DNA from 4 places in the Bradyrhizobium sp. IAR9 genome. Region 1 is predicted to be linked to each of the others. Evidence: predicted binding sites of a transcription regulator. Region 1 holds the regulator's gene; each other region holds the start of a gene.
The links. Region 1 encodes PhoB, which activates phosphate uptake and scavenging genes when phosphate is short. Its sites were predicted from a motif close to TGTCATNNANCTGTCAT; they were not measured.

Region 1 (7,912 bases):
GCGTGTCCGGGTCGACGGGCGCTCGAAGATCATCGCCAGCGTCTTGCCTTCGAGCGGCCGCACCGGCTGCTGCGCCTTCTGCTTCGCCTTCATGGCGGAGGACGCCGCGAGCATGGTCTTGAGCTCCGACAGCGGCAGCTCGTTGATATCCAGGAAGTGCTTCGGGGACTTGCTCATCAGCTTGCCGCCCGCTTGGTCTGGCTGGACGAGATCGCGGCGCAGGCGCGCTCTAACCGCCCGACGCTGTCCTCGATCTCGGCTTCGGTCACGATCAGCGGTGGCAGGAAACGCACGACATTGTCGCCGGCCCCGACCGTGAGCAGTTTTTCATTGCGCAGCGCCGCGACGAGATCGCCGGAGGGCACCACGGCCTTGATGCCGATCAGAAGGCCCTCGCCGCGCACTTCGCTGACGACATCGCCATGACGGTCGATCACGGAGGCGAGCTTCTGCTTCAGCAGCAGCGACATCTTCTGCACGTGGTCGAAGAAGCCGGGCTGGAGCATGACGTCGAGCACCGCATTGGCCGCGGAGATCGCCAGCGGATTGCCGCCGAAGGTCGAGCCGTGCGAGCCGGGCCCCATGCCGGCTGCCGCATCCGCGGTCGCCAGCACAGCGCCGATCGGGAAGCCGCCGCCGAGCGCCTTTGCCAGCGACATCACGTCAGGCGTGACGCCGGTGCGCCGATAGGCGAACAGATCGCCGCTGCGGCCCATGCCGGTCTGCACCTCGTCGAAGGCCAGCAGCAGGCCCTTCTCGTCGCAAAGCTGGCGCAACGCCTTGAGGAAGGTCGGCGTTGCCGAGCGCACGCCGCCCTCGCCCTGGATCGGCTCGATCAGGATGCCGGCGGTGTGCGGGCCGATCGCCTTCTTGACGGCCTCGATATCGCCATGCGGCACCTGGTCGAAGCCTTCCATGGGCGGACCGAAGCCTTCGAGATATTTTGCAGAGCCGGTCGCGGCGAGCGTTGCCAGCGTGCGGCCGTGGAAGGCGCCTTCGAAGGTGATGATGCGATAACGTTCCGGATGCCCCTTGGAGAAGTGATGATGGCGGACCAGCTTGATCACACCTTCCAGCGCTTCGGCGCCCGAATTGCAGAAGAACACGAAGTCGGCAAAGCTTTCGTTGCAAAGCCGGCTCGCGAGCTTCTCGCCGTCCGGGCTCTGGAACAGGTTCGACATGTGCCAGAGCTTGGTCGCCTGCTCCTGCAGCGCCTTGATCAGATGCGGGTGGCAATGGCCGAGCGCATTCACAGCCACGCCCGAGGTGAAATCGAGATAGCGATCGCCATTGGTCGCGATCAGCCAGCAGCCTTCGCCGCGCTCGAAGCCGAGGTCGGCTCTGGCGAAAACGGGGAGCAAATGCGGCGCTGCGCTGTTAGTCATGATGTCACTTGAATGTTGCGGACGGTGTGACGCGTGCATTGCGCAACGCACCATCGACCGGCCCGGAAAACGAAACGTGCCGCCTTTTAAGGGCGGCACGCGGGACTATCTTATGCTTGGCAAGACGGGTGTCAATGCCGCCCGGAAAGCCTCAGGAAACGCTGAATCCGTAGTCTTGCGGTGCCGATTTTGCGGGTTTTCACCACGGAACATGTGGAAGCGAGTCGGCGGACTCTTGCGCGGGAGTCACGCCATATTGTAGCGTTTGGATTGTCAGATACGACATCTCGTGCAGCGGTTCTGATCCCAAGAGTCCTCTTGTACCGGCGTAAACGTTCGGGCGTCAGTCACGCGCCCGGCGAGCCTTAAGGGATTCTGACGGCACGGGTTTTTGAAGGCTTAGGCAATCGCTGCGAGGCCCCAGGATGGCTGGCGCGTAGCGAGGGAAAGGGTGCAATGACGGTTTTGACCTGGTCCGACGATCGCGTCGAGCAGCTGAAAAAGCTCTGGGAGGCCGGACTTTCGGCCAGCCAGATCGCAGCTGAGCTCGGCAATGTGACCCGCAATGCCGTGATCGGCAAAGTGCACAGGCTGGGTCTGTCCGGCCGCGCCAAGAGCCCTTCATCGGCAGCGCCCCGGCCGCGCAAGGCGCGTCCCGCGCAGCACATGATGCGGGTGACCCGCCCCATCGCGCGCGGCAACACCGCGCTGGCGCAGGCCTTCGAGGTCGAGGTGGAGGCTGAACCCGTCACCTACGACAACGTGGTGCCGATGGGCCAGCGGCTGTCGCTGCTCGAGCTGAACGAGGCGACCTGCCACTGGCCGGTCGGCGATCCCTCGAGCCCGGATTTCTTCTTCTGCGGCGGCAAGGCACTGTCCGGCCTGCCCTACTGCGCCCAGCACTCGCGCGTGGCGTATCAGCCGGCGGCGGATCGCCGGCGCGCGCCGGCGAAGCCGGGTCCGCGCTGAGTTCGCGGAATTCTCTGATCGCCAAGACGGCAGCCGTCACACGATGACGGCTCAACCAACTCGGTGTCATCCCCGCGAACGCGGGGATCCATAACCACAAGGCGCAGTTGTCGCGCGAGATGGTCACTCCGGGTCTTCGCCAAACCACCGCCTGTGGTTATGGGTCCCTGCTTTCGCAGGGACGACACCGGAGAATGCGGCGGCAGCCCGCCAAAGCCAACGCCAGCAAACCTTACGTCTGCTCCGCCTTCGCGAAGCGGTCGTCGAGCGCGTAGCCGGCGCCGCGGACGGTGCGGATCGGATCCTGCTCGCGGCCGAGATTGAGCAGCTTGCGCAAGCGGCCGATATGGACGTCGACGGTGCGCTCATCGATGTAGATGTCGCGACCCCAGACGCTGTCGAGCAGCTGCTCGCGCGAGAACACGCGGCCGGGATGCTCCAGGAAGAACTCCAGCAGGCGATATTCGGTCGGGCCGAGATCGATCGGCCGGCCCGAGCGCGCCACGCGGCGCTTGTCGCGGTCGAGCTCGATGTCGCCATAGGCCAGCACCGTCGCGAGCCGCTCAGGACTGGCGCGCCGCAGCAGGCCCTTCACGCGCGCCAAAAGCTCCGGCACCGAGAACGGCTTGACGATGTAGTCGTCGGCGCCGGTCGCAAGCCCCCGCACCCGCTCGCTCTCCTCGCCGCGCGCGGTGAGCATGATGATCGGCAGCTGCTTGGTGTCGGGCCGGGTGCGCAGGCGGCGGCACAGCTCGATGCCCGACAGGCCCGGCAGCATCCAGTCGAGCACGATCAGGTCCGGGATGTGCTCCTTGAGGCGGGTGTCGGCGTCGTCGCCGCGCATGACCGTCTCGACGTCATAGCCGTCGCCTTCGAGGTTGTAGCGAAGCAGCTCGGTGAGAGCTTCCTCGTCCTCAACCACCATAATGCGTGCGCCCATCGGGTCGTCGCTCCTTCAAGTCTTCAGGTATTCGGGACCGTCGTGGCGAAGGTGGTCATGTCGCCCTTCGGCCGCTTGTCGGTGATCGCCTGGCCCTCGATCATGTAGAACACGGTCTCGGCGATGTTGGTGGCGTGGTCGCCGATCCGCTCGATGTTCTTGGCGCAGAACATCAGATGGATGCAGAACGAGATGTTGCGCGGATCCTCCATCATGTAGGTGAGGAGCTCGCGGAACAGCGAGGTGCAGATCGCGTCGACCTCCTCGTCGCCCTTCCACACCGCCATCGCCGCCGGCAGGTCATGCGCGGCATAGGCGTCCAGCACCGACTTGACCTGCTGCTGCACGAGGTCGGTCATGTGCTCCAGGCCGCGGAACAGCTTCAGCGGATGGAAGTCGGTCTCCAGCGCGGCGACGCGCTTGCCCATGTTCTTGGCGAGATCGCCGATGCGCTCGAGGTCGGTCGCAACGCGCATGGCGCCGACGATCTCGCGCAGATCCACCGCCATCGGCTGCCGGCGGGCGATGGTGAGCACCGCGCGTTCCTCGATGCGCTTCTGCAGCGCGTCGAGCTCGGCGTCGATGGTGACGACGCGCTGGCCGAGCGCGACGTCGCGGCGGATCAGCGCGTCGACGGAATCGACGATCATGCGCTCGGCGATGCCGCCCATCTCGGCGACCAGGCGGGTGAGCTCCTGGAGGTCGGTGTCGAAAGCCTTTGCGGTATGTTCAGTACCCATGTCGCGTCTCCTCAGCCGAACCGGCCGGTGATGTAATCCTGCGTGCGCCGGTCGCTCGGCGACGTGAAGATCTTGCTGGTGTCGTCGAACTCGATCAGCTCGCCGAGATACATGAAGGCGGTCTTGTCGGAGACGCGCGCCGCCTGCTGCATGTTGTGGGTGACGATCGCGATCGTGTAGTTCTCGGACAGTTCCTGGATCAGCTCCTCGACCTTGGCGGTCGAGATCGGATCGAGCGCCGAGCAGGGCTCGTCGAACAAAATCACTTCAGGGCGCACCGCGACGGTGCGGGCGATGCACAGGCGCTGCTGCTGGCCGCCGGAGAGCGACAGGCCGGAGGCGTTGAGCTTGTCCTTGACCTCGTTCCACAGCGCGCCGCCGCGCAGCGCCTTCTCGACGCGGTCGTCCATCTCGGACTTCGAGATCTTCTCATAGAGGCGGATGCCGAAGGCGATGTTCTCGTAGATCGTCATCGGGAATGGCGTCGGCTTCTGGAACACCATGCCGACCCGGGCGCGCAGCAGATTGAGGTCGAGCCTGGGGTCGAGGACGTTGGTCTGGTCCAGCATGAGCTGGCCGGTGGCGCGCTGGCCCGGATAGAGGTCGTACATCCGGTTGAAGATGCGCAGCAGGGTCGACTTGCCGCAGCCCGACGGGCCGATGAACGCCGTGACGCGGTTGGCGCCCAGCGTCAGGTTGATGTTCTTCAGCGCGTGGTGCTCGCCGTAATAGAAATTGAGATTGCGCACCGTCACCTTGGCCGGGGCTTCCGGCAGCGGCTGCGAGGCCAGATGAGCGTTGGAACTCATGGATACGGACAGGTCGGTCATTTTGCAGTCCTCTCGGCGCCGAGGATGCGCGCGCCAATGTTCAGGGCAAGCACGGTGAGCGTGATCAGCAGCGCGCCGCTCCAGGCGAGCTGCTTCCAATAGGCGTAGGGGCTCTGGACGAAGTTGTTGATGGTAACCGGCAGGTTGGCCATCGTCTTGTTCAGGCCGAGGCTGAAGAACTGGTTCGACAGCGCGGTGAAGAGCAGCGGCGCGGTCTCGCCGGCGACGCGGGCGGTGGCGAGCAGCACGCCGGTGATGAGGCCCGACCGGGCCGCACGATAGGCGATACGCTTGATCACCAGCGAGCGCGGCAGGCCGAGCGCCGAGGCCGCCTCGCGCAGGGGATTCGGCACCAGCAGCAGCATGTCCTCGGTGGTGCGCAGCACGACCGGGATCACGATGACGGCGAGCGCGAGCGCGCCCGCGATCGCGGAGAAGCCACGCATCGGCACCACCACCGCGCCATAGATGAACAGGCCGATGATGATCGAAGGCGCCGAGAGCAGGATGTCGTTGATGAAGCGGATCACCGAGGTCAGCTTGTCGTTGCGGCCGTATTCGGCAAGGTAGGTGCCGGCGAACAGGCCGAGCGGCGCGCCGATGCCGACGCCGATCAACGTCATGATGATCGAACCGACGATCGCGTTGCGCAGGCCGCCTTCGGTCGAACCGGGCGGCGGCGTATCCGCGACGAAGATCTGAAGATTGAGGCCGGCCAGGCCGTTGAAGAGCAGCGTGACCAGGATCAGCGCGAGCCAGGTGACGCCGAAGGCGGCCGCGGCGAAGCAGAGCCCGCGGATGACGATGTCCTTGCGGCGACGACGCGAATAGATCGGATTGAGCGCCATGACGTTACTTCCCCGCCTTCTTGTCCAGCCGCATCAGCATCAGCCGCGCTGCGGCCAGCACGAAGAACGTCAGCACGAACAGCAAGAGGCCGAGCAGGATCAGGCCGGACTGGTGCAGGCCGTCGCTCTCGGCGAACTCGGATGCGATCGCCGCCGAGATCGTGGTGCCCGGCGCGAAGATCGATGAGGAGATGCGGAACGAATTGCCGATGATGAAGGTCACCGCCATGGTCTCGCCGAGCGCGCGGCCCAGCGCCAGCATGACGCCCCCGATGATGCCGACGCGGGTGTAGGGGATCACCACGCTGCGGACGACTTCCCAGGTGGTGCAGCCGACGCCGTAGGCGGCCTCCTTCAGCACCGGCGGCACCGTCTTGAACACGTCGACCGAGATCGAGGTGATGAAGGGCAGCACCATGATGGCGAGGATCAGCGCGGCGTTGAACGTGCTGAGATAGGACGGCGGACCTGCGAAGATCGCGCCCAGCACGGGCACGCCGTCAAAGATCCTGATCATGAAGGGCTGGAAGGTGTTGGCCAGGAACGGGCCCAGCACGAAGAAGCCCCACATGCCGTAGATGATCGAGGGAATGCCGGCGAGCAGCTCGATCGCCATGCCGATCGGGCGGCGCAGCCATTGCGGGCAGAGCTCGGTGAGGAAGATCGCAATGCCGAGACCGACGGGAATGGCGATCAGCATCGCGATGAAGGAGGTGACGAGCGTGCCGTACATCGGCCCGAGCGCGCCGAGCACGGGCGGATCGGCCGACGGCGCCCAGCGCTGCGTCCACAGGAAGGAGAAGCCGTATTCCTTCATCGCCGGGAACGCGCCGACGATCAGCGAGACGATGATGCCACCGAGAATGAGGAGCACCGAGATCGCGGACAACCGCGTGATCCAGTAGAAGGTGACGTCGCCGAGCTTGAACGCGCTCAAGGCCTTGGCGCGGTCATACGGTCCGGCGTCGTCGATTACATCGCTCTGAACGGCCATTTCTGCCACGCCGATCCCCTGTGCCCGATAATATACGCTTGTTGTCAGTCTTTTTGTCGGTCTCGCGCTCCGGACACGGCATGACCGATCCGGAGCGGAAGTCTTGCGGGTCCCGGCCCTCGCGGAGCGGCACGCTGGACGATGCTTCGTATCGCCAGGGCCGCGCCGCGTCCGGGACGCGAGAGCCCTACTTAGCTCTTGATCTCGGCAGCCCAGGTCTTCTCGATCAGGGTCACGACGCCTTCGGGCATCGGGATGTAGTCGAGCTCTTCAGCCGCCTTGCCGCCGCTCTTGAAGGCCCAGCGGAAGAACTTGATGGCTTCCTGCGAGGCCGCCTTGTCGGTGGCGTCCTTGTGCATGAGGATGAAGGTCGCCGCGGTGATCGGCCAGGACTTCTCGCCGGGCTGGTCGGTCAGGATGACGTAGTAGCCGGGCGCCTTGGCCCAGTCGGCGTTGGAGGCGGCCGCCTGGAAGGCTTCGACGGTCGGCTGCACCGGCTTGCCGGCCTTGTTGACGAGACCGGTGTAGGTCAGCTTGTTCTGCTTGGCATAGGCGTACTCGACATAGCCGATCGAGTTCTTGGTCTGGCTGATGTTGCCCGACACGCCTTCATTGCCCTTGGCGCCGACGCCGACCGGCCACTCGACCGCGGTGCCCTCACCGACCTTGCTCTTCCAGTCCGCGCTGGCCTTGGAGAGGTAGTTGGTGAAGTTGAAGGTGGTGCCCGAACCGTCCGAGCGGCGGACCACGGTGATGGCGTCCGAGGGCAGCTTCACGTTCGGATTGAGCTTCTTGATCGCGGCGTCGTCCCACTTGGTGATCTTGCCGAGATAGATGCTGGCGAGCGTCTCGCCGTCGAACACCATCTCGCCGGGCTTCACGCCCTCGAGGTTGACGACGGGGACGATGGCGCCCATCACCATCGGCCACTGGACGAGGCCGTCCTTCTCGAGCTGCTCGGCCTTGAGCGGCGCGTCGCTGGCGCCGAAGGTCACGGTCTTGGCCTGGATCTGCTTGATGCCGCCGCCGGAGCCGATCGACTGGTAGTTCAGACCGTTGCCGGTCTCCTTCTTGTAGGCGTCAGCCCATTTGGAATAGATCGGGAACGGGAAGGTGGCACCGGCACCCGTGATGTCGGCAGCGAAGGCCACCGTCGTCGATGCGGCGAGCAAGCCGGCAGCGACCATGGTTTTGATGAAATTCATG
Region 2 (7,912 bases), on a different contig from region 1:
CTGCACCACGGGCGCGCCGGTGTGAAACTTCAGCCATTTCACCACGTTCGGGCTCTCCGCCAGCCGCGCGTCGAGCCAGAGCGGCGTGTCGTGGTCGAACAGCGTCAGCGCGATCGCGGCCGTGCCGCGCATCATCCTGTCGGGCGTCCCCGCCCCCGGTACGATGCGCTGGACCGAGCCCGGCCGCGCCATCGCGTCCATGACCGAGCGAAAGGTCGATTGCGCCGACAGCACCTTGTCGGCGAAGCCCGGCGGCAGTTCCGCAATCGTGGTCATGATCTCACCCCTCACCGCGCACCATGGTGTAGAAATCAACCTTCGTCGCAGCGGTCTCGGCCGCCGCCTGCGCGCGGCCAGCCATAAGCTGCTCACGCAACGGGGCGATAACGTCCCGCTCCACCACTCCGCCAAAATCCCTCGACTGCACCAGGGCGTCGCACAAAGCGATCAGCCGCGCTTTCTCGCCGTCGCGCCCGAGCGTGTAGCCGAATCCGACCTCGCCGCTCGCAAGCCGCACCGCGGCGCGCGACACCGTGGCTTCACCGAGATTGAACGGCGCGCCGTCGCCGCCGACCCGGCCGCGCAGCATGACGAGACCGTTTTCGGGCGCTCGCAGATCCTGATGGGCCGGGAGCGCCAAGTTGCGGAGGCGGGCGGCGATCTCGCCCGCCTCCGCGTGCGCCAGCACGGCCATGGCGGCCTGGCGCTGGGCTTGCTGGTTGTTGTGCAGGGTCACCTGATTCACCGAACCTTTGACAGAACTTGCCGCGCTGAAGTTGTCTATGATAATAGACAACTTCATACGGGAGCGCCATGACTGTTTCGTGACAAAGCTGTGATTTCTGGGCTAGGCTGGCCGGCGATATGAGCATGCAAGACACTGCGTCGTCCGGCGTCGCGCTATGGCGCCTCGTTGCCGACGGCATCGAGCGCGGCATCGCCGACGGCCGCTTTGCGGCCGGCGACAAATTGCCGGGCGAGATGGAGATCGCCGAAACCTATCGGGTGAATCGCCACACCGTGCGGCGCGCGCTGGCAGCGCTTGCCGAGCGCGGCCTGGTGCGCGCCGAGCGCGGCAGCGGAACCTATGTCGAGGCGCAGAAGCTCGCTTATCCCCTGCGCTCGCGTACGCGCTTCTCCGAGATCGTCGGCGCCGGTGGCCGCGAGCCGCGCGGTCAGTTGATCGAGGCGACCGCCGATGTCGCGACCCGCGAGCTGGCGCGCGAGCTCGGCCTGAAGGCCGGCGCGCCCTTGGTGCGGATCGAGGCGATTCGCCTTGCCGACCGCACGCCGATTTGCGTCTCCACCACCTGGCTGTCCGCGGAATTGTTTCCCGGCGCCGGTGCCGTGTTCGCGGCGACGCGCTCGATGACGAAGCTGCTGGAGCATTATGGGGTGCGCGACTATCGCCGCGGCGCGACCCGGATCACCGCCGGCATCGTCGACGCAACCGACGCGGCCCGGCTCGATCTCGCGCTCGGACGGCCGATCCTAGTGGTCGATGCCACCGACCACGATCTCGACGGCAAGCCGCTGATGACCAAGCATTCGCGCTTCGCCGCGGAACGGGTGGAGTTTCTGGTGGAGTCGTAGGGCTCTCTCCAAGAAACCGGAGCCGTAGGGTGGGCAAAGGCGCACTTCGCGCCGTGCCCACGATCTTTCTCGATCATTCAGAGCCGTGGGCACGCTGCGCTTTGCCCACCCTACGGCACCATTGCTCAGGCCACGGCCCTTCGCCCAATGATCGCAAAGCGCAGCTTGCCCGAGATGAAATCGATCGCGGCGACCGCGACCAGGATCATCAGGATCAGGAACGACACCTTCTGCCATTCCAGCACGCGGATCTGCTCGGCGAGCTGCAGGCCGATGCCGCCGGCGCCGACGATGCCGATGATGGTGGCCGAGCGGGTGTTGGATTCGATGAAATAGAGCACCTGCCCGGCGATCACGGGCAGCACCTGCGGCAACAGCCCAAAGCGGATCTCGTGCAGCGGGCTGCCGCCGGAGGCGCGGATGCCCTCGACCTGCTTCTGGTCGGCGCCCTCGATCGCCTCCGAGAACAGCTTTCCGAAGGCGCCGAAATCCGACACCGCAATGGCGAGCACGCCGGCGAACGGGCCGAGCCCGACGACGTTGATCCACACCAGCGCCCAGATCAGCGTGTCGACGCCGCGGATCGAATCCAGGACACGGCGGACAGGAAAGCGCAACAGCTTCGACGGCACCACGTTGCGCGCCGCGAGCAGGCTGACCGGAAGCGAGAAGATTGCGGCCAGCGTCGTGCCGAGCAGCGCGATCGACAGCGTCTCGCCGAGCGCCTTCAGATAGATCGGCAGCGACGAGCCGGGATCGGGCGGGATCATCATCAAGGTGATCCAGCCGAGCTGGCTGAGACCTGCGAAGAAGCGCGACGGCGAGAAGTCGAGATCGACCAGGCCGTAAACGAGGATCGCGAACGCCGCGACGATCATCGCGGGTGTGGCAAGCCGCGCCGAGGCGGGTCGGTCGAACACATCCGGATAGCGCGCGCGAAGCTCTCGCGTGTCGACCGCTTGCCGCCTCGTCACGTCCGCGCCTCCTTGCCGAACAGGCGGCCGCGCAGCCAACCGGTGCTGATATCGATGATGAAGACGGTGACGATGATGGTCAGCAGGATCGCGCTGACGTCCGAATAGTAGAATTTGCGGATCGCGACGACGAGTTCCTGGCCGATGCCGCCGGCACCGACGAAGCCCATCACGGAGGCTTCACGGACGTTGATCTCGAAGCGCAGCAGCGCGTAGCTCGCATAACCCGCGGTCACCTGCGGCACGACGGCGAACCGCATGCAGGACAGCCAGCTCGCGCCGGTCGAGCGGATGCCTTCGACCGGCTTCATGTCGGCGTTCTCGACGATTTCCGAGAACAGCTTTCCGAGCGCGCCGGTGGAGTGGATCGCGATCGCGAGCACACCCGCCATCGGTCCGAGCCCGAAGGCGATCACGAAGATCAGCGCGAAGACGATGCCCGGAACGGTGCGGGCGAACTCGAGCAGGCGCCGGACGACGAAGCGCAGCCAGGGGGCGGGCGAGGTGTTTTCAGCCGCGAAGAAGTTCAGGCAAAATGCCAAGGTCGCGCCGATCAGCGTGCCGACATAGGAGATCAGCAGCGTCTCGCCGAGCATTTTCAGCCATTTGCGCCAGCCCCAGAGCCATTCGCCGACATCGGTCCAGACGCGCTGGCCGTTGTCGAGCGTGAGGATGCGATCGAAATAGCTGATGAAATTGCCGAAATAGGTGAACAGCGTGCGCAGATTCACTTCCGCGCCGATTCCCGCGAGAACCAGCGCGGCGGCGAAGACCGCGATCCCCAACAGCAGGCGGAGCCGCCTGCGCCCGACCGCCTGGCGATAAGCGGCGTTGAGCACGGCAAGCTGCTGTTCGGGGAGGATCGAAACCGCTGTTGTCATCGGCCTGAGATGAGTTCCGTCAAAGAAAGAGCCGGGTCCAGGGACCCGGCTCCAGTTGCATCGCCCTGAGATCAGGACGCCTTCTTCTTACGCAGCGCATCGACGAACTTGATCAGCTCGATCGTGCCATCCCAGTCCTTGGTGGTGGCGGGATGAAAGCCCTTCTTCTGACCGTCGGAGAGGCGGTCGAACGCGGCCTTGTCCTTGGCCGGCGCGTCGAAGAACGCCTTCGCGATGGCGGCCTTGGCATCTTCCGGCAGGTCGGAATTGTAGGCATAGGGGCCGTTGATGATCGGCGCCGACTTGTGGATGATGCGGAAGTCGTCCTTCTTCATCGCCGAGCCGTCGGCATTCTTCAGCATGCCCTTGGTCAGCATCTGCGCCAGCGTGGAATCGTCGTCGCTGGTCCACTGGTTGGCGGCAACGTCGACCGTGCCCTGCGACAGCGCCAGCATTGCGTTCTCGTGGCTGCCGGTGAAGACGACCTTGCCGAAATAGCCGTCGGCATCGGGGATGCCCATCTTGTCCAGCTCGAAGCGCGGCACATTGTTGCCGGAGGTCGAGTTCGGATCGACGAGGCCGAGATTCTTGCCCTTGAGATCGTCGACCTTCTTGTAGGCGCTGCTCGCCTTGACGAAGAACACCGAGTAATAGCCGGTCGAGCCGTCGGCATTGATGTCGTTGGCGAAGGCGTCGGACTTGACGCCGGTCAGACGGGCGCGGGCGAACGAGGCCGAGCCGTAGCTGGCGATGTGGATGTTGCCGGCGCGCTGGCCCTCGATGACGGCGGCGTAGTCGTTGGCGATGCGCAGCGTGACCTTCACGCCCAGTTCCTTGGAGAGATAGTTCACGAACGGCGCCCAGCGCTCGGTGACGCCGGAGGCGTTCTCGGCCGGGACGACCGCAAAGGTCAGTTCAGGATATTTCGCCTTCCAATCGTCGGCGGAGGCGGAGGCGGTGAACGCGAGCGCGGCGGCGCCGGCAAGAATTAATCTGCGAGTGATCATGATACCCTCTTCATCCGTTGGGGTCGGTGGACGCAAAACTGGCAACAAAACAGGTGGCGCGGCTCAGGCGGCCGCTGCGGTTCCGAGCGCCGGCACGCCCTCGGGCGCCGGGACAGGCGTGCCACCCATGACGTCGGCGGCTTCGAGATCATAGAGCTCACGCGCAACGTGCTCGGTCAGCGCGGACGGCGCGCCGTCGAACACCACACGGCCCGCCGCCATGCCGATCAGGCGATCGCAATAGCTGCGGGCGAGATCCAGCGAATGCAAATTGCAGAGCACGGTGATGCCGAAATGCTTGTTGATGCGCAGCAGCGCATCCATCACGATCTTGGTGTTGCGCGGATCGAGCGATGCGATCGGCTCGTCGGCAAGGATGATGTCGGGCTGCTGCACCAGCGCACGCGCGATCGCGACGCGCTGCTGCTGGCCGCCGGAGAGCTGGTCGGCACGCTGGGCGGCGAGCGATGCGATGTCGAACTGTTCGAGCGCCGACATGGCCAGCGCCTTGTCCTGCTCGGGCCACACTTGCGACAGCGAGCGCCAGGCCGGCATCGTCGCCAAGCGCCCCATCAGAACGTTGGTGAGGACATCGAGCCGGCCGACCAGGTTGAACTGCTGGAAGATCATGGCCGACCGCGCCCGCCACTGCCGTAGCTCCTTGCCGCGCAGCGCGGTGACGTCGATGCCGTCAAACAGGATGCGGCCCTGCGTCGGCGTCGCGAGACGATTGATGGTTCGCAGCAGCGTCGACTTGCCGGCGCCGGACCGTCCGATCACACCGACGAAGCCGCCGGGGGAGATTTGAAACGAAGCGTCGTCCACCGCGGCTTTCGCGCCGAAGCGACACGTCAGACCTTCCACCACCAGCATGCGGGACTCCAGATTAGCTGGAGCCAACCGCTAACGCCCGCGCTTGACACTTGTGTGACACGGGCGTTGCGGTGCGGCGATCCTACACAGCTCATCCCCTGTCATCGCCGTGTCATGACATCGTCATCAAGCCGCTCGAAGAGGAACGCCCGCCCTCGCGCTTCGGATGCAACATGGCCGCCAAGATTCTCTCGGTCCAGCCGACCGTCGACCCCTCGGCCAAGCTGCACGAGACCAGGCTCGGCGCCTATACCGAGGTCGGCGCGCGCACCATCCTGCACGACGTCGCGATGGGCGATTACTCTTATGTCGTGAACGATTCCCAGATCACCTACACCACCATCGGAAAATTCTGCTCGATCGCGGCGATGACGCGCGTCAATCCCGGCAATCACCCGATGCACCGCGCGACCCAGGCGCATTTCACCTATCGCTCCAGCGCCTACTTCGAAGGCGAGAGCGACGATGCCGAGTTCTTCGACTGGCGGCGGCAGCACCACGTCCATATCGGCCACGACGTCTGGATCGGCCACGGCGCGATCGTGCTGCCGGGCCGCAACATCGGCACCGGCGCGGTGATCGCGGCCGGCGCCATCGTCACCAAGGACGTGCCGGCCTACACCATCGTCGCCGGCAATCCCGCCCGCATCGTGCGGCGGCGATTCTCCGAGGAGATCGCCGGACGGCTCGCGAAGCTCGCCTGGTGGGACTGGGATCACGACAAATTGCGCGAAGCGCTGCCCGATTTCCGCAAGCTCGGGATTGAAGATTTTCTCGCGACATACGAAGCACGAGCGACTCCCCAGACCAGATCCCTTACCAGCAAACGAAACGCGGTCGCGTGACAGACATTTTCCTTGAAGGCGGCCGGGCCCTGATCGGCGCCGAGCTTGTCGAAACGTCATTGGCGGTGTCGGGAAAGGACATCGCGCAGGTCGATGCCTCACGGGGCCGGTCGCGGCTGATCATCGATGCGCGCAACCTGCTGGTGCTACCCGGCATCGTCGACCTGCACGGCGATGCCTTCGAGCGGCAGATGATGCCGCGCGCCGGGGTCGACTTCCCGATCGATGTCGCGCTCGCCGATAGCGACCGTCAGGCGATCAGCAACGGCATCACCACCGTCTTTCACGCCACGACCTGTTCGTGGGAGCCGGGCCTGCGCAGCGCCGACAACGCGCGCGGTCTGATGGAGGCCATCGAGCGGCAGCGTCCGCAATTCGCCGCCGACACACGCTTCCATCTGCGGCACGAGACCTACAATCTCGATGCCGAGGCCGAGATCAGCGAGTGGCTCAACGAAGGCCGGGTCGACCTGTTCGCTTTCAACGACCACATGGACGGCACCGTCGCCGACATGGCCAAGCCGCGCAAGCGCAACCGCATGGTGGAGCGCACCGGGCTGTCAGCTGAGGAATTCGACCGGCTGGTCGAACGCGTGGTCTCGCGCGCCGACGAGGTGCCGGCTTCGGTTGCGCGTCTGGCCGCCGCGGCGCGCGCGGCCGAGGTGCGGATGCTCTCGCACGATGATGCGACGCCGGCGATGCGCCAGGAGTTTCGCGATCTCGGCGCTGACATCGCGGAGTTTCCGATCAACGAGGAGACGGCGCGGGCGGCGGCAAGCCACGGCGACGCCATCGTCTACGGCGCGCCCAACGTCGTGCGCGGCGGCAGCCACACCGGCTGGACGAAGGCCTCCGACATGATCGCCAAGGGGCTCTGCTCGGTGCTGGCGTCTGACTATTATTATCCCGCGCAGCTGCTCGCCGCGTTCCGCCTCGCCGCCGACGGCGTGCTGCCGCTGACCGACGCCTGGAATCTGGTGTCCGCCGGGCCTGCGCGTGCCACTGGCCTTGCCGATCGCGGCGTGCTCGCGGAAGGACGCCGCGCCGATATTCTGCTGGTCGACGACACCGTGCCGCTGCGGCCACGGCTGATTGCGGTGATCGCGGGCGGAAAGCTCGTCCATCTCACCGATGCGACGCGGGTGCTAACTGCTATGGCGACGCAGCGCGAGACTGTCGTCGCGGCGTAAATTGGTTATGCTGAGGCGATGACAGGTTTCCCCCGCTACGCGATCTATTTTGCCGCCGGCAGTGATAGCGCCCTCTCCCGCTTCGGCGCCGAACTGCTCGGCTACGATGCCTACACTGGCAACGAACTGGCCTTTCCCGCCGACGCATTGCGCGTCGCGCCGGACTGGCGTGACGTCAGCGCCGATCCCCGCAAATACGGCTTTCACGCCACGCTGAAGGCGCCGATGGCGCTCGTATCAGGCAGGACCGAAGCGGAGCTGATGGCCGCCTGCGCCGCATTCGCCGGCAGGCCGCGGCCGCTTCCCGTGATCCGGCCGGTGGTCGATTCCATCAGCGGCTTCATCGCCGTCATTCCGGCCGAGCCGGTCGAGGCGCTCCAGCAACTCGCCGCCGATTGCGCCCGCGATTTCGATTCCTTCCGCGCCACGCTGTCGGCGGACGACCGCGCGCGACGCAAACCCGAGAAGCTGAGCGAACGGCAGCGCGACTATCTCGACCGCTGGGGCTACCCTTACGTGATGCAAGAATTCCGCTTCCACATGACGCTG
Region 3 (7,912 bases), on a different contig from region 1:
AGATTGGCGTCGTCCGCGACAATGTCGTTGCCTATGTCGACAGCGTTCGCGTTTCGGAGCCGCAAGGCCTTCAGTTCAATCCGGGAGAAGCGGCGCCGCTACACTGCACGTCGACCGGAAAGATCTACATGAGCAGACTGCCTGAGCGGACGAGGGCGAATTTGTGCCGCGCACTCCCTCTGACCAGATACACGGACACGACGATCGTCGATGTCCACGGACTGATGAAGACCCTCGAGGACACGCGGCAGAAGGGCTGGGCCAAGACAAACGAAGAATACGTCAAGGGCGTTGTGGGGTGCGCCGTCCCCATTCTGTCACCCGATCGAGAATTGATCGCTTGCCTGGGCGTCTCGGTGCCGGTGGCGCGCGTGAGCTTCGTCGAACTGGACCGGTTCATCGCGCCGCTTCAAAAGGCAGCCGCCCTGTTGTCGGAGACCATTCTGCAGGTTGAGGACGACGATGGCGCAAGTGCCCAATGATGGCATCAGCGGTCTCGCTGGCGCGCTGGTTCTCCTCATGATCTGGCTGGGCCAGCACGAACGGCCGCGCGCCAATCGACCGCCTCGAGCAACGGGAGATTCGGCCCCTGTCTGAGCGCTAAAGCATGAGCCGGAAAAGTGCGCAGCGGTTTTCCGAAAAGATCATGCTCAAACAACAACCTAAAGCGCGATGACGATTCATCCTAATCGCATCTCGCTTTAGCGGCGACATCACCACGGTCGAGCACGTCACCACCGCCGGTTTCAGCGGCGGCAGCGACGTGAGTATTGATGATCAACGCTTGGGGAGCGACGCCATCACCTCGCCCGCGTCTCCGTCCTCAAGGCAGGGCGTGACGGTCAACGGGAGCAGGTCAGACCATTGCGCGAGCCAACGATACATGGCTTTTGGATCACTCGATTCAGAGATCGCAAATCCCTGTCCGTTCATGCCATGCCAGCGACCCAGCATCTTGACGCCCTCGGGTGGTGCGCCACCGGTCTCGAGAAAGCGGGCGACGGCTGCATTGAAGGTGCCTTGAGGTACGCTCCAGGTGGTTATGAATTTCATGCGATTCTCCCATGACTAGAATTATCGGATGAATGTCGCGGCTGCGCCGCATGCGCACGATAGCGCCTGCATATCGAATGACAACGCCGAATGAACGCGCGTCGGTTTGATCCCTCCTGCTTCCTGCGCAAGCACTGGTTTGGAGGTAAGACGGCTACTTGCCGTCGTTCCAGATGTCGGTGGCGAGCTTCCAGTCGTCTCCGACCTTCTCCCAGACGACGACATACTTTCCGGTCACTTCCTGCGGTGTCGATCCCTTGGTCTTCAGGACGAACGTGCCGATCTCACGGGCCGCGGAAGAACCGAGTGACTTGACATCCACCGTTGTGAGCTTCGGATCGCTCACTTGTTCAGCCATGCTTTTCCACATGACCTCGATGGCTGGTCGGCCCTGCACCATCGCGGATCCGGGCGGGAGCGCGGTCGCATCGGCGCTGTAGAGGGACGCAATCCCGGAAAAATCTCCCTTGTTGAACATCTCTATCCATTTCGCGTTGTTTGCTTCGATCTCGGCCTTCTGAGCCAAAGCCGGCGCGCTCAACGAGATCACGATTGCAATCGCCGATGCAATGTTGCGCATGATCATCTCCAGACTCAATGTACGATACAGATACAGGGGCAGTCGTCTGTCTCGAAGTGGATGCATTGAATGGTCCATCCCAGACCGAGGAAGACGCAACGGCAATTCCGGAGAATTACCGTCAGCACCGTTGACGAAGCTGCGCAGTGGAAATTGACGGGCAACTGACCTGACGAGCACTCCATGTCGCGGCTCGAACGCTTGACCAGGCGCGCTCTTCGTCCCCGACGGGCTCGGCCCGAAGGGGAGCGACTTGCTCGAAACGATCTGCTGTTGCTCCATTCCGGTGATTACGGGCCCGAACGCCCATTACGCTGTTGCATCGAATATTCAGTCACGGTGACACTCGCCCGCCGCCCGTCGGGCAAAACACCCTGTCAATCCCTCGACGCAAAAACATTCCTATTTACCGAATTTCGGATATGTCGTATCGATGGCCCATCCCGCCCGCCACAAGGGGCGTTTCGCGATCGTCACGAGACGCGGGCCGGGAGGCGGTGGCCGCGACGGCGTCGGCGCGCTGGGCTGGCTGCAGGGCGGGAATCCCGTGAGCAGCAGCACGCGCGATACGACACGGCGCTGACGGCGTCCTCGGTCCGGCCTCGATGGTGAGCGCACGCAAGCCATCGGGGACAGGAACGGGGATGTGCGCGGACGGCAAAATCGTGTGGTCCTGACGCCCGGGGTCTGTGCGTCAAGTGTTGCGGTGATGTTGCGGCCCAACCGGGTTCGTACATCAGTCATCCGCAAGGCGACGGGGGCAATAGTGCATCGCTCCCCGGGGAGAGCGCGACATAAGCCGTAAAGCCATTCGCGCAGGGAAGGCCGGTGGCCCGGCTACACCTGTAGTCCACCCCGTGCGCGTCTTGCTTGCACACGGGACCGCGGGTGCCAGCCGGCGCCCGGCCTTCCCTGCGCCCTTTCTGAACAAGAAGGGCAACAAAGAGAGTCAAAACTCGGGCGAAATGAGCCGCGAGAATGCGACGGTGTGTCTTCTGAATGGATCATGTTTTATGGGCAGTCTCGTGCCCCGGACGTAGCGCGGCGTCCCCCTGGCGAGGCAAAGCATCGTCCAGAAGGACGATGCGGCTGCAGAGCCGAGGCCTATGTTGCGACGGACCGCGCAGTGTCTGGGTCCCGGCTCTGCGCAGCAATGCTACGCATTGCAGCGCGTCCGGGACACGAGCGCTCCTACGCGCTCTCCGTCTCCCGGTGCACGTCGTGCACCACGAGGCCCATGCCTTCCTCCGGCATCTTGATCCAGTCGCGGCGCTTCAGGGTGCGCTTGGTGTCCTCGTAGCCGCTGGTCCAGTGCTCTCGCATCGAGGTGCCCGAGAATTCGTGGTCCTTGGCGTCGCCCTCATAGGCCTTCTGCTGGTAGATCAGATGCAGGATCGCGATCTCCGGCATGTGGCACAGGCTCGCCTTCAGCTTGCGCTCCTCGTCGGACAGCTGCTCGTCCGGCAGCTTCGCCAGCGCCTTGTGGAGCAGGACCTTGAGATTGTGGGTGCGGCGATAGACGTCCGTGTTGTGGCGCGTGCGCGAGGAATACATGATGTCCTTGTGGCGGGCCATCACGTCCTGGATCGAGCGCGGCAGCACGCCGCGCGCGCTGAACAGGTCGACCTGGAACACCAGCGAGTTGAGCGCATCCTCCTGGTCGAGCAGATGCTGCAGCGGTGTGTTGGAGACGATGCCGCCGTCCCAGAAATGATCGGTGCCGATCCGCACCATCGGCAGCGCCGGGGGCAGGGCGCCGGAGGCCATGATGTGCTCCGGCTCGATCTCGTCATGGGAATTGTCGAAATAGATGAAATTGCCCGAGAGCACGTTGACTGCGCCGACCGCGAAGCGAACCCTTTTCTCGTTGATGAGATCGAAGTCGACCAGCTCAAGCAAGCTCTCCTTCAGCGGCATCGTGTCGTAATAGCTGGTCGCGGTGCGCGCGCCGACCGGACTGAACCAGGGATTGACCTGGTGCGGGGTGAAGAAGCCGGGCTGGCCCATCGCCGAGGTCATCCAGGCGCTCGTGAGATTGCGCCACTGGCGGAAGACGTCGCCGTCAGGGGTGTAGTGCCAGATCTTGCGGTTGGTGATGCGCTCCCAGAAGATGCGCAGCGCCTCGAGCCGCTTCTCCGGCTTGTTGCCGGCGATGATGGCGGAGTTGATCGCGCCGATCGAGACGCCGCAGACCCAGTCGGGCTCGATGCCCGCCTCGTGCAGCGCCTGATAGACGCCGGCCTGGTAGGCGCCGAGCGCGCCGCCGCCCTGCAGCACCAGCGCGACGCGATCGCAGCGCTCGGGCCGCCAGCCCCGCGAGGGCGCCTGATGTGTCTGATATGTCGGTTGCGACGTGCGGGCGTCCATGGTGATGCCTCCTGCTTGCGCCAGACGATTGCGTCCCGTGGTGACGGCGTGATGACAAGCCGGCACCGATGCAGCGCCGGCAACGCAGACCGACCACGCTGCAACGGCAGGGGTCGTGCGGCTGACGGAAAAGCTTCACATCGCAGTCAATGAGGATCGCTAGCAATTGCCGCCGATCAGGATCACAGGAGACCTGCGATGCGTAGCGAAGACGTGCTGAGACTTCCGTCAATGCCGGCGGCGGGGCCGAGCTATCCGGCCGGGCCGTATCGGTTCGTCAACCGCGAATTCCTTGTCATCACCTACGAGACCGATCCGGAGCTGATCCGCGCCGGCCTGCCCGAGCCGCTGCAGCCGATCGACCAGCCGATCGTGCATTACGAATGGATCAAAATGCCTGACTCCTCCGGCTTCGGCAGCTACACCGAATCCGGCCTCGTCATCCCCGCGCGCCTCAACGGCGAGGACGTCAACTTCGTCTCGCAGATGTATCTGGACGACGATCCGCCGATCGCCGCCGGCCGCGAGATCTGGGGCTTTCCCAAGAAGTACGCACATCCCAAGCTCGAGATCGTCAAGGACACGCTGACGGGCACGCTGGAATATGCCGGCCAGCTCGTCGCCATGGGCACCATGGGCTACAAGCACGAGAGCATGGCCGGCAACGGCGATCTCACCCGCGCCACGCTGTCGAAGACGCAGATCAATCTGAAGATGATCCCGGGCGTCGACGGCCGTCTCGAGGTCTGCCAGCTGGTCGCGATCAACCTCGTCGACATCGTGCCGAAGGGCTCCTGGATGGGGCCGGGCCGGCTGCATCTGGTGCCGCATGTCAACGCGCCGGTCGCGGATTTCCCGGTGCGCCGCTGCCTCGGCGCGCATCACTACATCGCCGATCTGACGCTGCCGTTCGGCCGCGTCGTGCACGACTACATCAGGCAAGCCGAGGCGGCCGCGACCGGGCTGGCGGCGGAATAGGGCGGCATCATCAAACTGTAACACTGGCGTAATTGAGTACCGCCTGGGTCCGGAAGATGCCGTCAGCCATCGTCCGGAATGGGGCAGTTGCTGATGGTTGGGGTTGGCCATGGCTGAGCCGGCAAAGCTTGTCAGCGCCTTATCGAGCACTGATCCCGCCATTCCCGGCCTGGTCTGGGCCTTTCGCCTGCACAGCGACGGCAGTGCCGAGGCGCTGCCGATCGACCAGCCGATCGAGTTCAGCCATGACGGCCGGCTCTGGCTGCATTTCAACCTGACTGACGCGCGGGCACGGCCCTGGATCGGAGCGTCGCAGCTGCCGCCGCTGGCGCGCGAGCTGCTGCTGTCGAGCGACACCTTCCAGCAGCTTCACGTCATCGACCACTGCGTCTACGGCGTGTTCTCCGATCTCGTGCGCGAGATCGACAGCGCGACGGAGGAGACCGCGTTCCTCCGCTTTGCCATGACCGAGCGGCTGCTGGTCTCCGGCCGCCACCAGGCGCTGTGCTCGGCGGACGCCACGCGGCGGGTGCTCGAAGGCGGCTACCGCGTCGACAACGTCGCCCATCTGCTCGAAAAGATCGTCGACGAGGTCGCCGACACGCTGGACCGGATGGCCGACAAGCTCGGCCAGGAGATCGACGATATCGAGGAGCGCATCCTCGCCGATGACGCCAGGCCCGAGATGCGCCGCAACCTCGGCCGGCTCCGCCGCACCTGCGTGCGGCTGCATCGGCAGCTCACGGGATTGCGCACGCTGTTTCACCGTCTCGATCAGAAGAACACCGATCATTTGTCGCCGGCATTGCGGATCCAGGCCGGCAAGCTGGCGCAGCGGCTCGATGGCCTCGATCACGACATCGTCGAGCTCCGCGAGCGCAGCCGCCTGCTGGAGGAGGAGCTGCGGTTCAAGAACGAGGAGGAGAGCAATCGCCATCTCCACACCCTCTCGATCGTGACCTCGCTGTTGCTGCCGCCGACGCTGATCACCGGCATCTTCGGCATGAACACCAAGGGCCTGCCGTTGACCGACGTCGAGAGCGGATTCATCTGGGCAGCGGTGCTGATGGCCTCCTCGGTGGCAGCGGCCTATCTCTTCATGCGGCGCACCGGTATCTTCAAGTAGCGTGTGTCGATCGTGAGTTGGGCGACCCAAATATCCGTAGCGGCCGCGATTGCGATGGCCTGCACGGCGACGAGCGCGCGCGCCGGCGCCAAGGACGAGAGCGCGGCCGCATGGCTGTTTCCCAAATGGTTCAACGCGTGGCATGACGGCCTTGCCGGCAAGGGCCTGAATTTCGGCGCCACCTATATCGCAGACAATATCGCCAATGCCGCCGGCGGCGTGAAGCGCGGCGCCATCCATTTCGGCCGGCTCGATCTGTCGGTCGATGCCGACCTCGGCAAGCTGGTCGGCTGGACCGGCGGCCGCTTTTACGCCAATGCCTTCATCATCTACGGCCAGGGCCTTTCCCGCAACTACGTGATGAACCTCGCCACCATCAGCGAGATCGAGGCGCTGCCGGACCAGCGGCTCTACAATGCCTATTTCGAGCAGAGCTTTTTCAATGACCGCCTGAACATCCGGGCCGGCCAGCAGGCCGCCGATGTCGAGTTCTTCGACAGCCAGACCGACGACCTCTTCGTCAACGGCACCTTCGGCTGGCCCGCGATCAAGGCCAGCAACCTTCCGGCCGGCGGCCCGGCGCCGCCGATCGCCGTACCCGGCATTCGCATCAAGGCTGCGCTAACCGACAAGATCACCGCGTATGGTGCGGTGTTCAACGGCGATCCGTCAGGGCCCGGTGATGTCGATCCGCAACTGCGCGATCATCATGGCCTGGCATTCCGCATCAACGATCCGCCGTGGGTGATCGGGCAGGTTCGCTTCAACTACGCCATCGATATCGGCGGCCGCCCGCTCGCCGGCAATTTCACGCCGGGCGCGTGGAAGCATTATGGCTCGTTCGACAGCCAGCGCTTGACGGCGGAGGGGATGTCGATCGCCGATCCCGGCGGCAGCGGTATTCCTGCAAGGCTCAAAGGCAATTACGGCATCTTCGCCGTGATCGAACAGGTGCTCTATCGCCCGCCCGAGGTCACCGAGACCAGCACGTCGGCCTCGCTCCCCGGCATCACCGCGTTCGGCCGCATCGCCTACAGCCCGCCGGATCGCAATCTGATCGATCTCTATATGGACGGCGGTATCGGCTTCGTCGGCTTCACGCCGGGCCGTCCGCTCGACCGCTTCGGCGTGGCGATGGCCTACATGCGGATCTCTAACACCGCGCGCAATCTCGACGTCGATACGCAGGCCTTCACCGGCATCCGCAGTCCGGTGCGCAGCAACGAAACGCTGATCGAGATGATCTACGAGGCGCATATCAAGCCGGGCTGGCTGATCGCGCCATATTTCCAATATGTGTTCCGCCCCTCGGGCGGAATTCAGAACCCGAACGATTCCAGCGGCGTTTCGCGGATCGGTGACGCCGCGGTGTTCGGCGTCACCTCCACGATCCGGTACTAGGCCGAGGCCGCCGCCGGCTGTAGTTTCGGCTGCCGCGACAGCGCCAGCACGATCAGCGCGGCGAACACGCAGAGCGCGCCGGCGATGAAGAACGCGGGCAGGTAGCTCTCATAGACCGTCCGCGAGAGACCAGCGCCGAAGGCGGCGGTCCCGGCGCCGAGCTGGTGGCCTGCAAAGATCCAGCCGAACACCAGATTGGCGCGCTCGGGCCCGAACTTTTGCGCGGTGAGGCGCACCGTCGGCGGCACGGTTGCGATCCAGTCGAGACCGTAGAACATCGCGAAGATTGACAGGCCGTAGAACGAGAAATCGCTGAAGGGCAGGAAGATCAGCGAGAGCCCGCGCAGGCCGTAATACCAGAACAGAAGATAGCGATTGTCATAGCGGTCCGACAGCCAGCCCGACAT
Region 4 (7,912 bases), on a different contig from region 1:
AGGCCGAGCGCAGCACGAATTCGCCGAGCTGGACGATCAGTCCGGTCTCCTCGGCCAGCGGGATGAAGTCGATGGGAGCGATCAGGCCGCGTTGCGGATGGTTCCAGCGCAGCAGCGCCTCGAAGGCGACGACGCGGCCGCTGGCGACGTCGCGGATCGGCTGGTAATACACCTCGAACTCGTCGCGCTGCACCGCCGCGCGCAGGTCCATTTCCAAGAGGCGCCGCGCCTGCGCGCGCGCGTCCATGCCGGTCTCGAAGAAGCGATAGGTGCCGCGGCCGTCCGCCTTGGCGCGGTAGAGCGCGAGGTCGGCGTTCTTCAACAATTCGCTCGGATCGCTGCCGTCCTGCGGCGACAGCGAGATGCCGATCGAGACGCCGATCACGATCTGATGGTCGTCGATCTCGTAGGGCGCCGAGATGACCTCGACGAGGCGGCCCGCAAGCGATCTCGCAGCGGTTTCCTCGGACCGACCGATCTGGACCACGGCGAACTCGTCGCCGCCCAGTCGCGCCACCGTGTCGCTCTCGCCGACGGCGGCCGTCAGCCTGCGGCCGACCTCCTTCAGCAACGCATCGCCGATGGGATGACCGAGCGAGTCGTTGATGTCCTTGAAGTGATCGAGATCGAGACAAAGCACCGCGAGCTGATCGCCCGACCTGGTGCGCCGCAGTCCCTGCTCGAGCTGTTCGTGGAACAGCACGCGGTTCGGCAGGCTGGTCAGCGCGTCATGGCGCGCCATGTGCGAGATCTTGGCCTGCGCCTCGAGCCATTCGGTGATGTCCTCGAAGGTCGCGACCCAGCCGCCGCCCTGCATCGGCTGGTTGACCACCCGGATGGAGCGGCCGAACCGGCTGACGATGTCGGTCGTGGTGCGCCCCTCGCGCGCGTCGGCGACGAGGCGGGCGAAGAATTGATCCGCATCGCCCTGCCACTGGCCCTTGGCCTGCTCCTCCCTGAGCACGTCGACCAGCAGGCGGCCGGTCAGCGCGATGTCGGTGCGACGGAGCATGGCGGCATAGCGCTCGTTGAACAGCATGATCTTGCCGTCTGCATCGAACATGCACAGACCCTGCGACATGTTCTCGAGCGCCGTATCCAGCACCATTTGCTGGGCGCCCAGTTCGCCCTTGGCGCGGCGGTCGAGCAGCGCAGCCACCAGCGCGATCGCGATGATCGCGACCGCGGCGCTGGCCGTGAGGAAGGACAGCGAGGCCGGCGGGATCGACAGGCCGCCGATCGCGAGCGTCGGATCAGGCGTCAGCAGCACCGCACCCATGGCGGTGAAATGATGCGCGACGATGGCGACGGTCAGCAGGACCGTCGCGGTCAGCGCATGGAAGAGGTCGTCGCGCCGCGCGGCCACGAACAGTGCAAGTGCCGCAAAGACGATTCCTGATAGCACCGAAACGGCGACCGTGCTTCCGATCCAATTGACCCGCGCCGGCATCTCCAGCGCCGCCATGCCGGTGTAATGCATCGCCGCGACCCCGGTGCCGACGATGGCACCGCCGAGGACGATCCACACCGCCCGCGAGGACGATACGGCGATGCTCAGCCCCACGAAGGTCACGGAGATCGCAAAGATCAACGACAGGATCGTCACCGGGATGTTGTAGGCGCCGGCGCCGCCCGGCCCGTAGGCGAGCATCGCGATGAAATGCGTCGCCCAGATGCCGCAGCCGCTGACGGCTGCGTCGAGACCGAGCCAGGCCAGGCGTCCGACACCGTTGGTCGCGCGCGCCCGGTGGAACAGGCTGATCGCCGCCGCGCTGGCGAGCAGACACACCGCGCCGCCTAGCGCGACGAGCCGCCAATCGTGCTCTTCGGTGAGACAGTAGAGAACTTGATACATCGCGGGCCCCTATGGACCCGCAGTTGAACCAACAGAGGTGGACAGGTGGTAACTGGCTACGCGCCTGTTGCGGCAATGGTGAACGGAAGATGTGCCCATTCGCTCGGATTGTTCATCCTCGCGCCGGCGCACCCAGGCCGATCGCGATGGCAGCGAGCAGCAGGACGGATGCGGACACGACCAGCGACAGATGCAGCCCCGCCATGAACGCCCCCTCGGCGGCCACCAGCGAACCGAACAGCGCGACGCCGAGGACGCTGCCGGTCTGCCGCGTCGCGTTCAGGACGCCGGCCGCGATGCCGGAGCGCGCCTTGTCGACACTGCCCAGCAAGGTCGAGGTCAGCGGCGGAACCAGCAGCCCAAGTCCGCCGCTGATCGCGATCATCTGCGCGCAGATCATCCAATAGCTCGTATCAGCCGCGATCCACAGCAAACCGAGACAGCCGAGCGCCGACACGCTGGCACCGACCACGATGGTCGGGCACGGGCCGATGCGCTCGGCGAGGTGCGGCGCCAGCAGATTGACCGGCAGCACCGCCGCCATCATCGGCACGAAGGCGAGCCCGGTCCACCACGCCGACAGCCCATTGATCCGCTGGAAGTACAGGCTGAGCACGAAGATGAGGCCGTAGATCGCGATATTGACGAGCAGGCCGACGAGCGAGGTCAGCGCGAACAGCCTCTGGCCGAACAGCGACAGCGGCAGCATCGGCTGCGCCGCGCGGCTCTCGCGCCAGATGAAGAGCGCGGCGAGACCTGCGCCACCGACAAAGGCTGCAATCACCGCCGGATGATCCCACCCGAGCGCACCGCCTTCGATGATCGCGCCCGCCAGCGCCCCCAATGCGCCGATCGCTGCAAGCTGGCCGGGCAGATCGATCTCGCGCGAGCGGGCCTGCGTGGTTTCGCTGGCGTAGCGCCAGCTCAGCCACAGGCCGGCGAGCCCAATCGGCAGATTGACCAGGAAGATCGCACGCCAGCCGACCAGCGTGATCAGCGCGCCGCCGACAAAGGGGCCCGCGGTGAGCGCAAGGCTCGCGCCGGCAGCCCAGACCGCGACGGCACGGCCGCGCGCTCGCTCGTCCGGATAGGCATGATTGAGCAGCGCGAGGGAATTCGGCACCAGGATCGCCGCCGCCAGCCCCTGCACCAGCCGCGCTGCGATCAGCACGGCGGCATTGGGCGACAGCGCGCAGGCGAGCGAAGCCGCGGTGAAGATGGCGAACCCCGCCATGAAGACGCGCTTGGCGCCGATGCGGTCGCCCAGCGCGCCTGCCGTCAGGATGAAGGCGGCAAACGCGATGGTGTAGGCGCTGACCACCCATTGCAGTTCGGCGACACCGCCGCCGAGCGTCCTGCCCATCGCATCGAGCGCGGTGTTGACGATGGTGACGTCGAGCTGCACCACGCCGTAGCCAAGGCTCATCGCGGCCAGCGTGAGCGAGGTCGCAAGAGGCGAACCGGCGCGCGACGCGCTGGTCCTGTCCTGAAAGATTTCATGCTTGATGGTGGTGGCTCGCATGCTGCACCTCGATTGCAGCCCCATGCGATATATACGCTCTCATTGCGCAGTCATATTTCGATAATGGACGAAGGATGGATGCTGCGGGCACTCGCCTTACAAGCGGTGTCGTGCCCGGCGCATGCGGGGATTCCAGTACGCCGCGGCTTCTCCGTATCCCATTATTGTCTCTGGAATACTGGATCGCCTGCCCCTGTGCGCAATCGCGCACTAGGCGGGCGATGACGGAGCATATGTGGCGAGCGCGCCGCACGGATAGCCGCGCGGCGCGCCCATCGCTTTACCTTCATCAGCTCGCCGCGCGCAGATTGACCTTGCTCTCGGCGAGCGTGGTCAGCTTTTTGTCGGTCGCCTTCTCCTCCTCAAGCGTCTTGGCGAGCACGGTCGCGCAGTCATTGCGGCCGAGCTGCTTGGCCCAGGCGATCAAGCTGCCGTAGCGTACGATCTCGTAATGTTCGGCGGCCTGCGCCGCATTGATCAGGGCGGCATCGAGCACCGCCTTGTCGGCGACCTCGCTGGCGGTCTCGTCGGCCTCCTCGATGATGCCGTCGATCGCCGGACAATCGACCGCCTTCACGGGGACGCCGTGCATCTTGAACACTTCTTCGAGCCGCGCGACGTGCTGCTTGGTTTCTTCAAGGTGCGTCAAAAAGCCCTGCTTCAGCTGCGGATCGGTGGCCTTACTGGCCATCTTCGGCAGCGCCTTGGTCAGCTGCTGCTCGGCGTAATAGATGTCCTGGAGCTGGTGCACGAACAGGTCGTTCATGGTCTTGATGTCTTTTGTGAACAGTCCCATCGTTCCGTCCTCTTCGGTTTTGTGGAACACGAAGGCAGCGGCTTGCACGAAAAGCCGCTTATTCCGCCATGTTCGGTTGCTGATGGAGCCCAACGGACACGCGGCATCGACGTTCCAAAAAGACCCGGATGGCTTGCGCTGGAACAATGCGAACGGCAGCGGCATCTGAAATGGTGTCGGCATAGGAAACGCGCGGGCCGAGCCGGTTTCACGACTCATATGCTTAACGCGCCGCAGATGTGAACCGCGTATGACAAAAGTGACCGGCCCGACGCAGAACCAATTGTTGTCAAGGGCTGCACAAGCCGGTGTTTTTGCCTTAAATGAGCTGGATCATGCCCCGCGATCGATGCCTGCTTTTGGCCGTGATCGTACCCGACTGGCCAATGTCTGGCCTGGTCGGTCTTGCCCCCCGCCGGGAGGATGAATGCACGGACTGCTGCCCGCGCTGCAACGCGGCTTCAAGAGATGGATCGGCTGGCGACGGCTCGGAGTAGCCGCGAGCGTCTTCATCATCGCCTTCGCGATCACCTCGCTGGTGCGAACCCTCAAGGGCATCGATACCGGGGTCATCCTGACCGCGTTAACCGAGATTCCCCGCGGGAGCATCGGGCTGGCGGCGATCTGCGTGTTCTTTGCGTTCTGTACGCTGACCTTCTACGATTTTTTTGCACTGCGAACGATCGGCAAGAAGCACGTGCCGTACCGCATTGCGGCGCTCTCCAGCTTCACGTCCTATTCGATCGGCCACAACATTGGCGCCACGGTCTTCACCGGCGGCGCGATCCGCTTCCGGATCTATTCGGACTACGGGCTGAACGCGATCGACGTCGCCAAGATCTGCTTCCTGTCGGGCCTGACCTTCTGGCTCGGTAACATCTTCGTGCTCTCGATCGGCATGGCGATCCATCCGGATGCGGCGTCCTCGATGGATCAGCTCCCCTCCTCGATCAATCGGCTGATCGCGCTCGGCGGCCTCGCCTCGATCGGTGCCTATCTGGTCTGGCTCTGCATGGGCGAGAAGCGGCGCGAGCTCGGCCAGAAGGGCTGGAAGGTGGTGCTGCCGTCGGCGCCGCTGACGCTGGTCCAGATCCTGATCGGGGTGGTCGATCTCGGCTTCTGCGCCACAGCGATGTACCTGCTGATGCCGGCCAATCCGCCGATCGACTTCATGTCGCTGGCGGTGGTGTTCATCCTGGCGACGCTGCTCGGCTTCGCCAGCCATGCCCCCGGCTCGATCGGCGTGTTCGATGCCGCCATGCTGCTGGCGCTGCCCGAATTCGGCCGCGAGCAACTTCTGGCGACGCTGCTGGTGTTCCGCCTTCTCTATTTCGTGATCCCGTTCGGCCTTGCCATCTCGATCATGGGCACGCGCGAGCTCTGGATGAACGTGGTCGAGCCCTGGCAGGAGCGGCGGCGGCTGGCGGAGGCCTGTGCGCAGGCCAATCTGCCCAAGCAGGTGACGCCGATGGAGCGCGAGCGGATACTGCGCCAGGCCAACAAGCGGTAGGCCACGATCTGGACCCGGCGGGGTTGCGGGCGGCGGAGCAATGCTCTCTTATTTCCGCCTCAACTTTGCCGTTGAAGACGCGGGCCATGATCCCTGTATTCCTTCGTACCCTTTCCGCAGGCGCCCTGTTGCTTGCCGGGATTCTGACGGCCATGCCGCCCGAGCGCGCTAGCGCTCAGGACACCGGCGCCCTGCAGATCAATTGGGAGGTGCGTAACCGCTTCCGGCTGTTCCGCGAGGAGCGCGACTTCCTGCTCCATGTCGAGAACGCCCGCAACCGCAGCATCCTGGCCGCCGAGCAATCGCTGGAGCTCCAGAGCGAGGGCCGCGGCTGGGCCCGCAACATGGTCAACCGGCTCTGCATCGACCTCCAGGGCCGGGTCAACCAGCCCTGCACCCGCGACAACACCAAGGAAAACTACCTCACCCCGATCGATCACCCCGTCACCGTCCGCCTCGTTGGCGCGGTGCCGGTCGGCGCCACCTGCGCCTGGTCGTTCGACGACGGCGACGGGCCACAACAATCGACCTTCGACTGCGCCGAGCCGATCAATTTGCGCGTCCGCTACGGCAAGCAGACGGTCGCGACCGTCGACGTCTCCTCCGGCTCCGATCCGACCCAGCGCGTCCAGACCGAGATCCAGGTCCGCGACATCTTCGTCGCCGGCCTCGGGGACAGCATCGCCTCCGGCGAAGGCAATCCGGACCGGCCGCTGGCGCTGTCGGACGAAGGGTTTTGCTTCCGCTCCTATCTGGGCACCGCCGGCGCGCAGTACTACCGGCCGAGCCGCCACGGCTTCAAAGGCGGCCGCGCCTGCGAGGCGCCGGACACGCTGGCCAACTGGCAGCGCTACAGCGCGCTCTGGTTCAACTCGCCCTGCCACCGCTCGCTCTACAGCTACCAGACGCGCACCGCCCTCGCACTCGCGGTGCGCTACACCCACATCGCAGTGACCTACCTGCCGCTCGCCTGCACCGGTGCCAGCATCGGCGATGGGCTGCTCGGCTCGCAGCGCGCCCGCGAATGCCCGCCCGGCAAGACCGGTGTCTGCAACACCAGCGTGAACGCGCAAGTCGCCGAATTGCGCGAGGCGCTCACCGCGGCGAAGAAACGCCAGCCCGACCGCACGCTCGACCTCGTGCTGCTCTCTGTCGGCGCCAACGACGTCTATTTCTCCGGTCTCGTTGCCGACGTGATCGTCGAGACCGCGACCGAGCGCGCGCTGTTCCGCCGCTCCGGCGTGATGGCGAGCGTCGACGATTCCCGCGATGCGTTGGCGCGCGAACTGCCGCAGAATTTCGTCAAGCTTCGCGAGGCGCTCAAGCCGCTGGTCGGCGGCGACCTCTCGCATGTCGTCTATGTCTCCTACGCCAACCCCGCGCTCGCCGACGGCGGCGTGCCCTGCCGCGGCGGCCGGGCCGGCTTCGACATCCATCCGGCCTTCAACGCCGATCCGCAGCGTCTTGCCCGCGTCTCGACCTTCGTCGACACCGAGTTCTTGCCGCAGCTGAAGGGGCTCGCCACCTGCACCCGCGGCGCGCTGTGCCGCGATCCCGAAGCCGACCGCATGACCTTCGTCGATGCGCATCAGGCGGCGTTCGCCGATCACGGCTTCTGCGCCCATTCCGGCAATGACCCCGAATTCGACCGCAGCTGCTTTGCCGAGAACGGCCAGAGCTTCAATCCAGACATCGTGAGCGCGGCGAGCCAGCCGATGCTGTGCGGCCGCGGCGCCTCGGAATACCGCGCCTATTTGCCCCGCGCGCGCTGGATCCGTGACGCCAATGACAGCTATTTTGCCGCGATGACCTATCCGCAAGGATTGCCGGCGGCGAGCCAGCCGACCGACATTCACGACGCCACCTGGGGCGTGCTCTCCGCCGTTTATGGCGGCGCGGTGCATCCGAGCGCGGAAGGGCATGCGGCGATGGCGGATGCGGCGCTGCCGGCCGCGAGCGCCGTGCTCGGGCTCGATGCCGTGCCGCCGGGCGTCACGCGCGGATTTCTGCCGCAGCTGTTGCCGAGCGCAAAGCAGTAGCGCGCGCAAAGACCCATTTTACGAGCGGTAGCCCGGATGAGCGCAGCGACATCTGGGGCCACTCTCCCCGCATATCGCTTCGCTCATGCGGGCTACGCGCAACGTCCTCGCACTCGCTGTCGTCGTTCGGCTTGACCGGGCGATCCAGTACGCCGCGACGGCAGTCTTGAATCGAGGCTGCAGCGTACTG

Region 2: a site for PhoB is predicted at 5,439-5,455, ahead of phnC (phosphonate ABC transporter ATP-binding protein). Genes of this name have one in related genera too.
Region 3: a site for PhoB is predicted at 4,041-4,057, ahead of GGD67_RS02975 (acetoacetate decarboxylase). Genes of this name have one in related genera too.
Region 4: a site for PhoB is predicted at 4,413-4,429, ahead of GGD67_RS29405 (YbhN family protein). Genes of this name have one in related genera too.

What each region holds. Positions count from the first base shown of each region.
Region 1 covers NZ_JACBZW010000023.1:47,047-54,958, reverse strand. The annotation lists gene argF (ornithine carbamoyltransferase) at 1-177, opposite strand, end outside; gene GGD67_RS37725 (aspartate aminotransferase family protein) at 177-1,385, opposite strand; gene GGD67_RS37720 (GcrA family cell cycle regulator) at 1,842-2,354, shown strand; gene phoB (phosphate regulon transcriptional regulator PhoB) at 2,587-3,294, opposite strand; gene phoU (phosphate signaling complex protein PhoU) at 3,318-4,034, opposite strand; gene pstB (phosphate ABC transporter ATP-binding protein PstB) at 4,046-4,864, opposite strand; gene pstA (phosphate ABC transporter permease PstA) at 4,861-5,712, opposite strand; gene pstC (phosphate ABC transporter permease subunit PstC) at 5,717-6,706, opposite strand; gene pstS (phosphate ABC transporter substrate-binding protein PstS) at 6,898-7,911, opposite strand.
Region 2 covers NZ_JACBZW010000015.1:102,079-109,990, reverse strand. The annotation lists gene phnH (phosphonate C-P lyase system protein PhnH) at 1-276, opposite strand, end outside; gene phnG (phosphonate C-P lyase system protein PhnG) at 281-745, opposite strand; gene phnF (phosphonate metabolism transcriptional regulator PhnF) at 865-1,593, shown strand; gene phnE (phosphonate ABC transporter, permease protein PhnE) at 1,719-2,567, opposite strand; gene phnE (phosphonate ABC transporter, permease protein PhnE) at 2,564-3,448, opposite strand; gene phnD (phosphonate ABC transporter substrate-binding protein) at 3,520-4,455, opposite strand; gene phnC (phosphonate ABC transporter ATP-binding protein) at 4,519-5,328, opposite strand; gene GGD67_RS31575 (chloramphenicol acetyltransferase) at 5,502-6,173, shown strand; gene GGD67_RS31570 (alpha-D-ribose 1-methylphosphonate 5-triphosphate diphosphatase) at 6,170-7,363, shown strand; gene GGD67_RS31565 (DUF1045 domain-containing protein) at 7,382-7,912, shown strand, end outside.
Region 3 covers NZ_JACBZW010000001.1:604,520-612,431, reverse strand. The annotation lists gene GGD67_RS02995 (IclR family transcriptional regulator) at 1-482, shown strand, start outside; gene GGD67_RS02990 (DUF3303 domain-containing protein) at 778-1,053, opposite strand; gene GGD67_RS02985 (DUF4440 domain-containing protein) at 1,208-1,633, opposite strand; gene GGD67_RS02980 (patatin-like phospholipase family protein) at 2,825-4,000, opposite strand; gene GGD67_RS02975 (acetoacetate decarboxylase) at 4,199-4,978, shown strand; gene GGD67_RS02970 (transporter) at 5,088-6,104, shown strand; gene GGD67_RS02965 (carbohydrate porin) at 6,159-7,505, shown strand; gene GGD67_RS02960 (MFS transporter) at 7,502-7,912, opposite strand, start outside.
Region 4 covers NZ_JACBZW010000013.1:186,464-194,375, reverse strand. The annotation lists gene GGD67_RS29420 (EAL domain-containing protein) at 1-1,855, opposite strand, end outside; gene GGD67_RS29415 (MFS transporter) at 1,968-3,377, opposite strand; gene GGD67_RS29410 (ferritin-like domain-containing protein) at 3,667-4,173, opposite strand; gene GGD67_RS29405 (YbhN family protein) at 4,601-5,683, shown strand; gene GGD67_RS29400 (hypothetical protein) at 5,770-7,722, shown strand.